DNA from 3 places in the Psychrobacillus sp. INOP01 genome. Region 2 is predicted to be linked to each of the others. Evidence: predicted binding sites of a transcription regulator. Region 2 holds the regulator's gene; each other region holds the start of a gene.
What was found. Region 2 encodes LexA, which represses DNA repair genes until DNA is damaged. Its sites were predicted from a motif close to CGAACATATGTTCG; they were not measured.
Positions count from the first base shown of each region.

Region 1 (3,290 bases), 1.5 Mb from region 2:
TGTTTGTCTCCGTTAAAATAAATACACTAAATACTAACTAGTTATAAAAAGGTTTAATCAATTTCTTCTCATTAACTTGTTGCTACAGATTTAGTCATTATAACTTAGCACATTTATTGTGTTTAATATAAAAAAACCACTCCAATGGAAGTGGTTTCTTTATCATTGTTCGATTATTTTGGACTGTTTAGCTGATGAAGTGCAGTTGAATACTCCATAAATGCAGCCCTATCTTTCTGATCTAGTGCCTCGTCTATCAATGATAAGAGACGCTTACTACTTTGTTCCCGGTGGATAATGTTCAAAAACATATCAAGATATATTTCGTTTAACAAATTTTCGGCAGAGCTTTCTTTCCCCGTTTGACCCATTGCTTTCAAGAAATCTGCATATGAATATTGTTTGTCCATCTCCATCACCCCGATGTCTTTTTTCTATTATATAAAAGCAACGAGATACTTGCAATCATTTTGAGAAAATTACAACTATACAGTAAAAAGGGAATATTTTAAAAATCCGTTATATATGCTTGATTTATTTCCAAAATTAACTATAATTGAGGTACATAATACAAAGGAGTGGATTTTTATGTCGAATAAAGTAGAAGAACAATCTTTTTTCATTTCATTTGAAACCGCTGTACTTCAACCTATTGTAGTGAATAATACAATATTTACGAAAGTGACTAACTTTTCAGGTGAGTCAAATATAATAGGTAAAAAGCCTTTTGATATTGTTCGTCACTCTTGTTCTTTCTATGGCTCTTCTTTCCAGCATACAGTTCGATTATCAAGGGATGCAATTGGAAATTATTTAAAGCTACCGATTCTTATAGCTCATGACTTCGGAAATCCGTGTATATTGATACCAATACTCTCTCCTAAATCGGATTTGAATGTTTGGTTCTCTTTTAGAGCAATAGAATCATTTTATCCTTCCGAAGATGGTTGTGTGGTCGTTTTAACAAATGGTCAAAAAATAACTGTTCCTTCCTCTCCACAAACAATAAGTAGGCAGGTTGGATTTGCTAATATACTAAATATGCATTTACTAAAACGGATGAGTTATCTGATAAATACTGGTTACATCACTAGAACTCCACAATTTCAAAAAGACTCACAGTACTAACGAAGTTTTTCTACTACTGCCAAATATATAGAGAGTAGTTCTTCGACTCTGTTGCGGAGACGAACGTTTAGGTAACGACGATGTTCTTCATAACCTCCATGAAAAAATACATACTCTGTGAACATATCATCGCCTTCTCCCCGAAGAACTTTCATACTGTGACGCTTCATATACATATGCGTCTGTTTTAATTCTTTCTGAACTTGCTTTCCTGCTTCTTCCACTAAAACGATATACGGGCGCTTTAATTTAAATGGAGCCTTTTCAAAAATAGTTCGATCTTTTTCTAAAATAGTCAAGACCATTGGAAGATAGATCATGTTTTCAAAATATGGGATTGCCTCTTCCGGTATTAATGGCATAACTACTCCTCCTCTTTAAAGAACATATGTTCCTTTTATTGTACTACTTTTATCGGAAAATGCAATAATCGGCCCGTGGAAAATAGAGGAATTTATTTAGGCTTACAAAAGTAAGCTTTGTTGAAGTATGAGTACCAGCTTCTACTCTTACGATTTCTAATTCTTAGAAAAAAAAAGAACAACCACCATTCTTTAAAAAATGGCAGTTGTTCTTAACTTATTATATCCATAGCCCAACTACGGGCTTCTAAATAATATTTGTTTAACGTAGCGTGATCGACACCGATAGCCTCTGCACCCGCTATTATGTCATCCCATCTCACTTCATCACAAGCTACGGAAAGCTCTAAATAAGGAGTCATATCAGTACGTTTCCCGGAAAGCGTTTCTACTACCTCATCCGTAAGTGGAAGTTCTTGAAGTAAATGATTCATCTCCTGATGCAGTAATGTATCGATTAAGGAAAACATTCCTACTAAAAGATATTCAGAGGAGTTTTGCAAAAATTGCTTTTTAGCCAATAGCTCACAAAGCTTTGCCCGGAATAAGGATGCTTCAATAAGAGCCATTCCATCTCCATTAGAATTTACTTTCGACTCTCTTAACATTAATACATATAACCAATGATTCAATTCTTCTAGCCCCAACATCACTACCGCTTGTTTAATGGAACGAATTTTAGATTTTTTTCTAGCGGCTGGTGAGTTAATAATTTTCAAAACTTTGAAGGAGAGTGACACATCACGCTCGATTTCCTCAGCTATTTGTTCAATAGAAGAAGAATGGTTGCTAAGCAAGCTAATAATTCGAAAATATTGCGCCATATTAACAGGGATGTCAGTCCCTTTAATAATCTCTGGTTTGGCAAAAAAGTAACCTTGAAATAATCCGTATCCAGCCTCTTTTGCATCATAAAATTCCTCGCGTGTCTCAACTTTTTCAGCTAAAAGTACAATATGAGGATAATTTTTCTTCACAATTTTTTCAATAACTTGCCTCTCAGAAGGTTTGCTCAAAATAAAATCAACTTTGATAAAATTAACTAAACTAAATAACTCATCATATAAATTTATATTTTTATGTAAAATAAAATCATCTAAAGCAAGTAAAAAACCTAACTTTTTAATGTATTTAAGCTTCTGGATTAAAGATGGTGTGATTGGAATATCTTCTAATACTTCCACAACTATGCGTTTAGGCGGAATTTTATTAAATACTGTATTGTCTAATAAATTTTCCGTAAAATTAATAAAACACAATTTTTCTCCCACAAGGTTATTTATGCCTATCGTCAAAAATGAATGAGTTAATACCTCTAAAGTTGCCAAATCCCCATCTATATCAGGAAAAGAATTAATACCACTATCACGATACAATAATTCGAAGGCAAAAATATGCTCATTTTTTGTAAAGATAGGCTGTCTCGCCACAAAAATATCCATACAAACTCCTCAAATCCATAAATATTCAATATGTCTATTGTAGCAAATCTTTCCAATAAAATCGATTTATTTTCTACTTATTTCCTGTGGATGACAGAAAACTTAGAACATGATATGTTTGATAATGGGGAAGAAAGTCGAAAGGGGAGAAATATTAATGGAATCCATCCGTTATACACAACAGGGGAATTTAGCATATGTCACTTTAAACAGACCTGACGCATTAAATGCATTTAACTATGAGATGCTACGTAAACTTGGAGATATTACAGAGTCTATTCGCATTAATCCGGATATTCGTGTTGTTATTTTCACAGGTGCAGGAGAAAAGTCGTTTAGTGTTGGTGCAGACTTAAAG
Region 1 covers NZ_CP073315.1:1,041,248-1,044,537, forward strand. The annotation lists gene KD050_RS05255 (IDEAL domain-containing protein) at 174-410, opposite strand; gene KD050_RS05260 (competence protein ComK) at 589-1,128, shown strand; gene KD050_RS05265 (YhjD family protein) at 1,125-1,490, opposite strand; gene KD050_RS05270 (EAL and HDOD domain-containing protein) at 1,703-2,932, opposite strand; gene KD050_RS05275 (enoyl-CoA hydratase-related protein) at 3,090-3,290, shown strand, end outside.
Region 1: the regulator LexA is predicted to act here: its motif matches at 1,510-1,523, upstream of KD050_RS05265 (YhjD family protein).

Region 2 (3,290 bases):
GTGCTTCTATATACTCAATATATCGTCGATGTACGGTTGCTTTACTAATATTAAATCCTAAACCTTTTAGAGTCATTGAAATCTCTTCATAAGTGAGACCTGCATTTCGAAGTCTAACTACTTCTTCTAATGGCACATCTATTCGTTCTCTTCCTTCGGGGTTACCTTTTGTCTTTAAGTTTTTCTCTGGCCGATATCCTTGTGATACTGCTTTCTTCATACCTCTTCTGATTTTAGCGTTGTGTAATTTCCGTTGATATTCCTCTACAAGCGCTAATATCTCCAGTAACATAGAGTCCATTTCATTTAAATTGATGACGCCTTTATCTTGTAAAGTATATATAGAAGTGTTTGTTTTTTGAAGGAGATGTAGAACTGCCATTCTACCATTCCCTCTCCCAATTCTAGTTTCATCTTGAACAAAAACCGCTTTAATTTCGTTTTCTTTTATGTAGTCAAGTAAATCTAATAAGCCTTCACGTTCTATATCGTAACCACTATGTTGATCTATAAATACTTTCTCTACTTCATAATTATGTAATGCTGCAAATTCTAACAACTCTTCTTCCTGTCTTTGCAAAGATGTCTCTTGGGACTCTTTTTCTGTACTCACACGACAATATATAACTGATTTCATTTTGTATCGCCCGCTATCTCCGTTTCATGATCGAAATGGTAACTTTTTTCTGCAGCTGGAATTTTAAGTATTTCCCCTGCTTTAATATGTCCGTCTTGCAAATTATTCATAGTCATCACTTTATTGATCCATACTTTTTTATCTTCGTTTACACTATACTCATGTGCTAACTCCCATAAAGAATCGCCTTGTTCTATATTAATATGAAGACTCTCTTCTGTCGAAAAAGAATTCGAGATTATTATAAACATTGTAAATGCAATACTGCACGCTACAAATATTGTTAAAAAGTAGTTTTCTTTTATCCAGGTCATTAAAAATACCCCCTAATAGAATGTGTGTTCGTAATGTATGATTTAATAATAATGCGAACGTTTGTTTTTGTCAACAACAATTAGAACCTATGTTTGCATTAACGTTCGTCCCCTGTTATACTATTAATAAGATAGAAAAGGTTAGAGATTAATTACTCTAAAAGAGGTGAGCATATGAAAAAAGCATCTAAAAGACAGGAAGACATCCTAGCTTTTATAAAAGAAGAAGTTCGAAAAAAAGGATATCCGCCATCTGTTCGAGAAATAGGCGAAGCTGTGGGCTTAGCATCTAGTTCTACTGTTCATGGACATTTAGCTCGACTGGAAAGTAAAGGATTGATAAGAAGAGACCCAACCAAACCACGTGCCATTGAGATTCTTGATGGATTAGGAAGTATTGCAGAAAAACAAAATGTTGTACATGTACCACTTGTAGGTAAAGTTACTGCAGGTATGCCAATTACAGCAATTGAAAATATTGAAGAGTTTTTCCCACTTCCTGAAACATTCGGAACTGCTGATGATAATTTATTTATGTTGGAGATTATGGGTAATAGTATGATTGAGGCAGGTATATTGAATGGTGACTATGTCGTTGTAAAACAACAGCAATCGGCAAATAATGGCGATATTGTCGTAGCTATGACAGAAGAGGATGAAGCAACTGTTAAACGATTCTTTAAGGAAAAGTCTTACTTCCGTTTGCAACCGGAAAATTCTTCCATGGAACCTATCATTGTTAATTCTGTTAGCATTCTTGGAAAAGTCGTTGGCGTTTATCGTAATATTCAATAGACATACAGACTTGACAATACAACTAAATATAAGTAAGATAACGTAGAGCCGATATCATATTTCAACGAAAAGTGGACATTTTTGTTGAAATCATCGAAAAACCCCTTTACCTTTATGGTTGAGGGGTTTTATTTTGTTCATATTTCTTTTTATCTCTCCGAAGGTTTTATTTCTTCTTTAAAGCAACTAAAGTTTTTGGTCCTACTACTCCATCAACGGTTATACCATTGTTTTTTTGAAAATGTTCTATTGCGGCAATAGTTAATGGCCCATCTATCCCTTCAGCCACCAGTTCATAACCTACTGTATTTAAAGCTTCTGTACTTCGGTTATACTTGTTTCACTTATATAATATTAAGAATTCACTGCATTAGGCTGTTCCACAACATCTTATGATGGTATGTGAATTTCAAAATGCACGTGTATTACTGTTAACACTTTGTCCAACTTTACGGAAAAAGATTTTAAATGTGCATATAAGGCTTCATACTTTTTATCTTTCAAAGTATGTGAAATCTTTATAGTATTTCTGTATCCACCTATAACTTTTGTTCTCGTCACGACACCACTTGCAGCTACTTTATAACCGGACTACCCCCACTCCCAAAATTTACTCCCTTTTGCACTTTAACCTCACTATTCTTTCGAATTTCTCCTAAAACGAGATGTAATTCTCACTTTGCATGGCCTAATAAACAAAGTTTAACCTCCCTTCTATTAATTTGTAGAGATTTATCCCTCACACTAGTTGATGCTGGAATGAATATAGAAAATAGTCAATTGACATTATATTTATCAAATAAAATAATAAAAGTGATTAAAAATGCCGAATTTTGGGTATTACTATTTATAATTAGACATAGGTTAAATTAAGTATATCGTTTTTTATATCAGCCTATATAACTATAAAGGGGCAAAAACTTATGAAATTAATTATAGCGGAACTTAAAAAACTCATTAATGATTACTATAGATGCAATAACTACCAGCTGAAGGAACAGATTTTAATAGATATCAACCTGCTAAAAGAAGCACTAAGAATTTTAGAAAAAAATAACATAGAAATAAATACAAAAAGATCACTTGGTTTTTAACCGAGTGATCTTTTCTAATTGACACCACTTCTAGTTACTTCAAAAATTACAAATCACTCTAATTTGTATTTTTTTATACACCTATTTCTATAGAGAAAATCGCGCATTTATAAGGACAACCACCATTCGTTTGAGGAAAATGCCAATTTCAGGAGAACCGATCGTGAATAACGTCACAACTCTCCAAGCTTTTTCGTTGTAATGATGCTTATTATTCAAAAATAATTAGGTAAATCTCTTCCAATTAAACTTGTTTTGTTAGATAATAAGTAACAGGAAATATCGATTACTGGGGGAGTATTATTGCCTACTAACTTGATTTATAAAGAACTAAATAACCTAATAGATGATTATTACAAATGTCCCTTCATACATATAAAGGAACAAATTCTATTAGATATTAATCTTTTAACAGACGCATTAGTACTTGATGATATCGATTATTTATCG
Region 2 covers NZ_CP073315.1:3,889,755-3,893,044, reverse strand. The annotation lists gene KD050_RS19100 (YneB family resolvase-like protein) at 1-637, opposite strand, end outside; gene KD050_RS19095 (cell division suppressor protein YneA) at 634-951, opposite strand; gene lexA (transcriptional repressor LexA) at 1,126-1,746, shown strand; partial or broken gene KD050_RS19085 (peptidoglycan-binding protein) at 1,913-2,053, opposite strand; gene KD050_RS19080 (hypothetical protein) at 2,670-2,840, shown strand; gene KD050_RS19075 (hypothetical protein) at 3,144-3,290, shown strand, end outside.

Region 3 (3,290 bases), 400 kb from region 2:
CAACATCGAAGAGCAAGGTACAATATACAATTATTCTCCAACTTCAGCAACAGCAAAAACGAAGATAGTAAAAAATGTAGGAGGAGTACCAATTCCATGGGGTGAACAGGAAAAAGTCTTTACTATTTTTGGAACATCTAGATTGATTACTAATAATGGTGCTTCCGGATCAGGTAGCATAGAGGATGAGAGAATTCCTTTATATTATCAAGGAGAAAGAGTAGTTGAATTTTTTCATCCACAACTTAACTATAAGCAAATATTTGATGACAGGGCTTTACTTAATAATATTGATGATAACTCTGTTGTAGAAATGGCTTTTTCATTTAATAAAGGATATTCAATAGAGGAAGTAAACCAAGTATTTAAAGAACAATTAGCATGGTATTGGGTAGATACCTTTAATAAGGATGTCATAAAAGAGTTAAACGATTTCTCTAGAGGCTATACCATTCTTGGATTTGAAGCATATGGATTTCAAAACACTGCATCAAACTTTATATCTATCTTAGAGATGGTAAAAGAGGATGGTGGTAATTATCAAAATGATGCAGAAGAAATTATTAATAACTTAACTAATCAGGGCAAAATGAAACTAGAACCTCAGAACCTAAAAATTATTGGTGTAGTAGTTACAGGAAAACCAAGTGATTTAATAAAGTTTAATGATAAATCTATGATTCGCGGTGCTACATTAGGAGCAACAACAGACCAATATTAAACAGGATTGGATACCAATGAAACTAACTTATGAGGAGAGGGGTATTATAAAAAAGTTTTAATTCATATTGCCAATATTATTTCAGGTTTTATTACAATAGGTATTAGTGGGATTATGTGGGCTTCCTTAGTTGGATTTAATTAAGTGTATTGGTATATTTATCTAATATTACCTATTTTAAATATTTCAATTTAGTTAGTATGTTATATATTACAAGTGAAATATTACAAATCTAAAAATGTATTAATTATAACAATTGCAATAGAGATAATTTACATTCTTATATTGACTGCTTTAGGGAACAGTTAAAGTATCTTTCAATCATTTGGGTCAAACTTACGTATGGAGAATTGTTGTGGAATGTGCACTTTATTTTTGAAAGGGGAATTTAGAAATGATGAAACAAGCTATAATTTCAGGAATTGTATTTAGTTCAATTTTGTTAGTTGGGTGTAATGGAGAGGAGAAAGAAGGACAATTAATAGAAAGCGAGCAGGAAGCAGTAGTTGCTCCGACAAATGAGGAAAATGATGAATTAAATTTATTATCAGAATTAAAAAATGAAATAATAGTATCTATTACAGAACAAACGGAACTTGATAGTGAGTCAATAGCAATAATGTTAGATGGTAATCCTTTTAAAGAAATGACTATTTCAGTAAGTTTCCCGAAGGATGTAAAAGTTGATGATACGATAATTCAACAAATAATTGAAGATTCTATTAAGAATGTTTCTGAAACAGAAAACGTAGCAATTAGCGAAGAAAATATAACAATAAAAATTGAGAAATACTAACGGGTGCTTTACTTCAAGAAGGAGTAAAGCATTTTTTCTTATTGAACTAGAGCAGCAGGTTACTTTAATAATAATGTTAAGATTATTGGAGCATTGAGATGTGAGGTGATATTAAATGAAAGGTTGGCTATATGGGGTATATGCTCTAATAATAGCAATAGTCTCTATGTTTACAGGGGAAATAGTAATGTTTATTATGCTTGGATTTATTTTAATAAGCCTCCAAAATATTCATGCTACCTTAAAGGAGATATTAAAAGTTAATAAGAAGAAAATTGACTAACGGGGCTGTTTAGTTGAATAAAGAAAGCCACCCTCTTATATCGCATAACGGATTCTGTAAAATAATTTTATTCTTTGAAGGAATTCATTTATGAAATAGAGAACTATAGTGTGAATGACAATACTATAGTAGAGGTGAGTAACATGGGGTTTCAGGCTGATAAGATATTCGTAAATTTAGCAGTTAAAGATTTAAATAAGACTAAGGAATTTTTCTCTAAATTGGGGTTTGAATTCAATGCCCAGTTTACCAATGAATTTGCAGCAAGCATGATTATTAGTGAGAATATATTTGCTATGTTGTTAGTTGAAGAACATTTTAAGACTTTTACGAAAAAAGAAATCGCCGATTCTACAAGAAGTAATGAAGCAATCTTGGCACTATCTGTTGAAAGTAAAGAAAAAGTCGTTGAGATTGTAAACAAGGCTTTAGAAGCAGGTGGGAAACCTTCAATGGAACCACAAGACCATGGTTTTATGTATGGATGGAGTTTTGAGGATATTGACGGTCATCTTTGGGAGCTTTTTTACATGGATGAAAGTGCAATAAAATAATTTATTAAAAACATTAAGTAACTCACAATATACCGAATGAGGAAGCTGGCACATGGTGTTGGCTTTTTTGTCGTACATTATGAAGATTATGTGGAACAGAGTTACAGTTACTTATTAAACTAATGGGTGCTTTAGTAAAGATCATAAGGTTGTTTAAGCAACTCTTTTTTCTTGTTGAACTAAAGAAGCACTTTAGTTGAAGAAGATATTGAGTAAGTGAGTGTTTTTTATTTAGGAGAGGAACCTTCATCCTTCATAAAGAAAAAAGTATAGTTCATTGAAAGGGGAACTTAAAAATGAAACTTAGTCAAATTATACCTTTTACAATAAGCGTATTCGTTTCACTAGTTTTACTCATTTTTTGTTTTTTGAGGAAACTATTATTAACTACCTATACACCAGTCACTTATAGCATGGAAGAGTTAAAGTCATTCATTTTTTTAGTAGCACTAACAACTTTTTTTCTCATATTAACCTTGATATTTGCTACAAAAATACAATTAATAATAATGACAGTTATTTACGGGTTTTTATTTTTCCCAAATTTTATAGCATATATAAGAAGAAATTTTTATTTCCAAGATTACGAAATGCTTAAATTCTTAGATGAAACGATGTTATTAACATATTTGTTTCCATTTATTTTAGGAATTACTTTATTAGTAAAAAATAAATCAAATAAAAAAATAAGTATCCCGAAAGGGTAGCTTTTTCTTATTGAACTAACGTCGCAGGTTAGTTGAATAAGAAAATCCTTTAAAGTGATTGTAGTTTTGAAAAGTTTGAATATCCTGTAAGTAAAGGAGAGATAAATATGATTTGGTTAATAGTTCTTATTATTCTTTTTATGATTATCGGCTTTGCTTTAATAGTTGACAGGAGAAATAAGAAAATTAATAACAATAATCAGAATCCAATTAATTCAAATGCAAAACC
Region 3 covers NZ_CP073315.1:4,287,442-4,290,731, forward strand. The annotation lists gene KD050_RS21100 (anti sigma factor C-terminal domain-containing protein) at 1-721, shown strand, start outside; gene KD050_RS21105 (topoisomerase) at 1,116-1,517, shown strand; gene KD050_RS21110 (VOC family protein) at 1,944-2,354, shown strand; gene KD050_RS21115 (hypothetical protein) at 2,651-3,061, shown strand; gene KD050_RS21120 (hypothetical protein) at 3,169-3,290, shown strand, end outside.
Region 3: the regulator LexA is predicted to act here: its motif matches at 1,053-1,066, upstream of KD050_RS21105 (topoisomerase).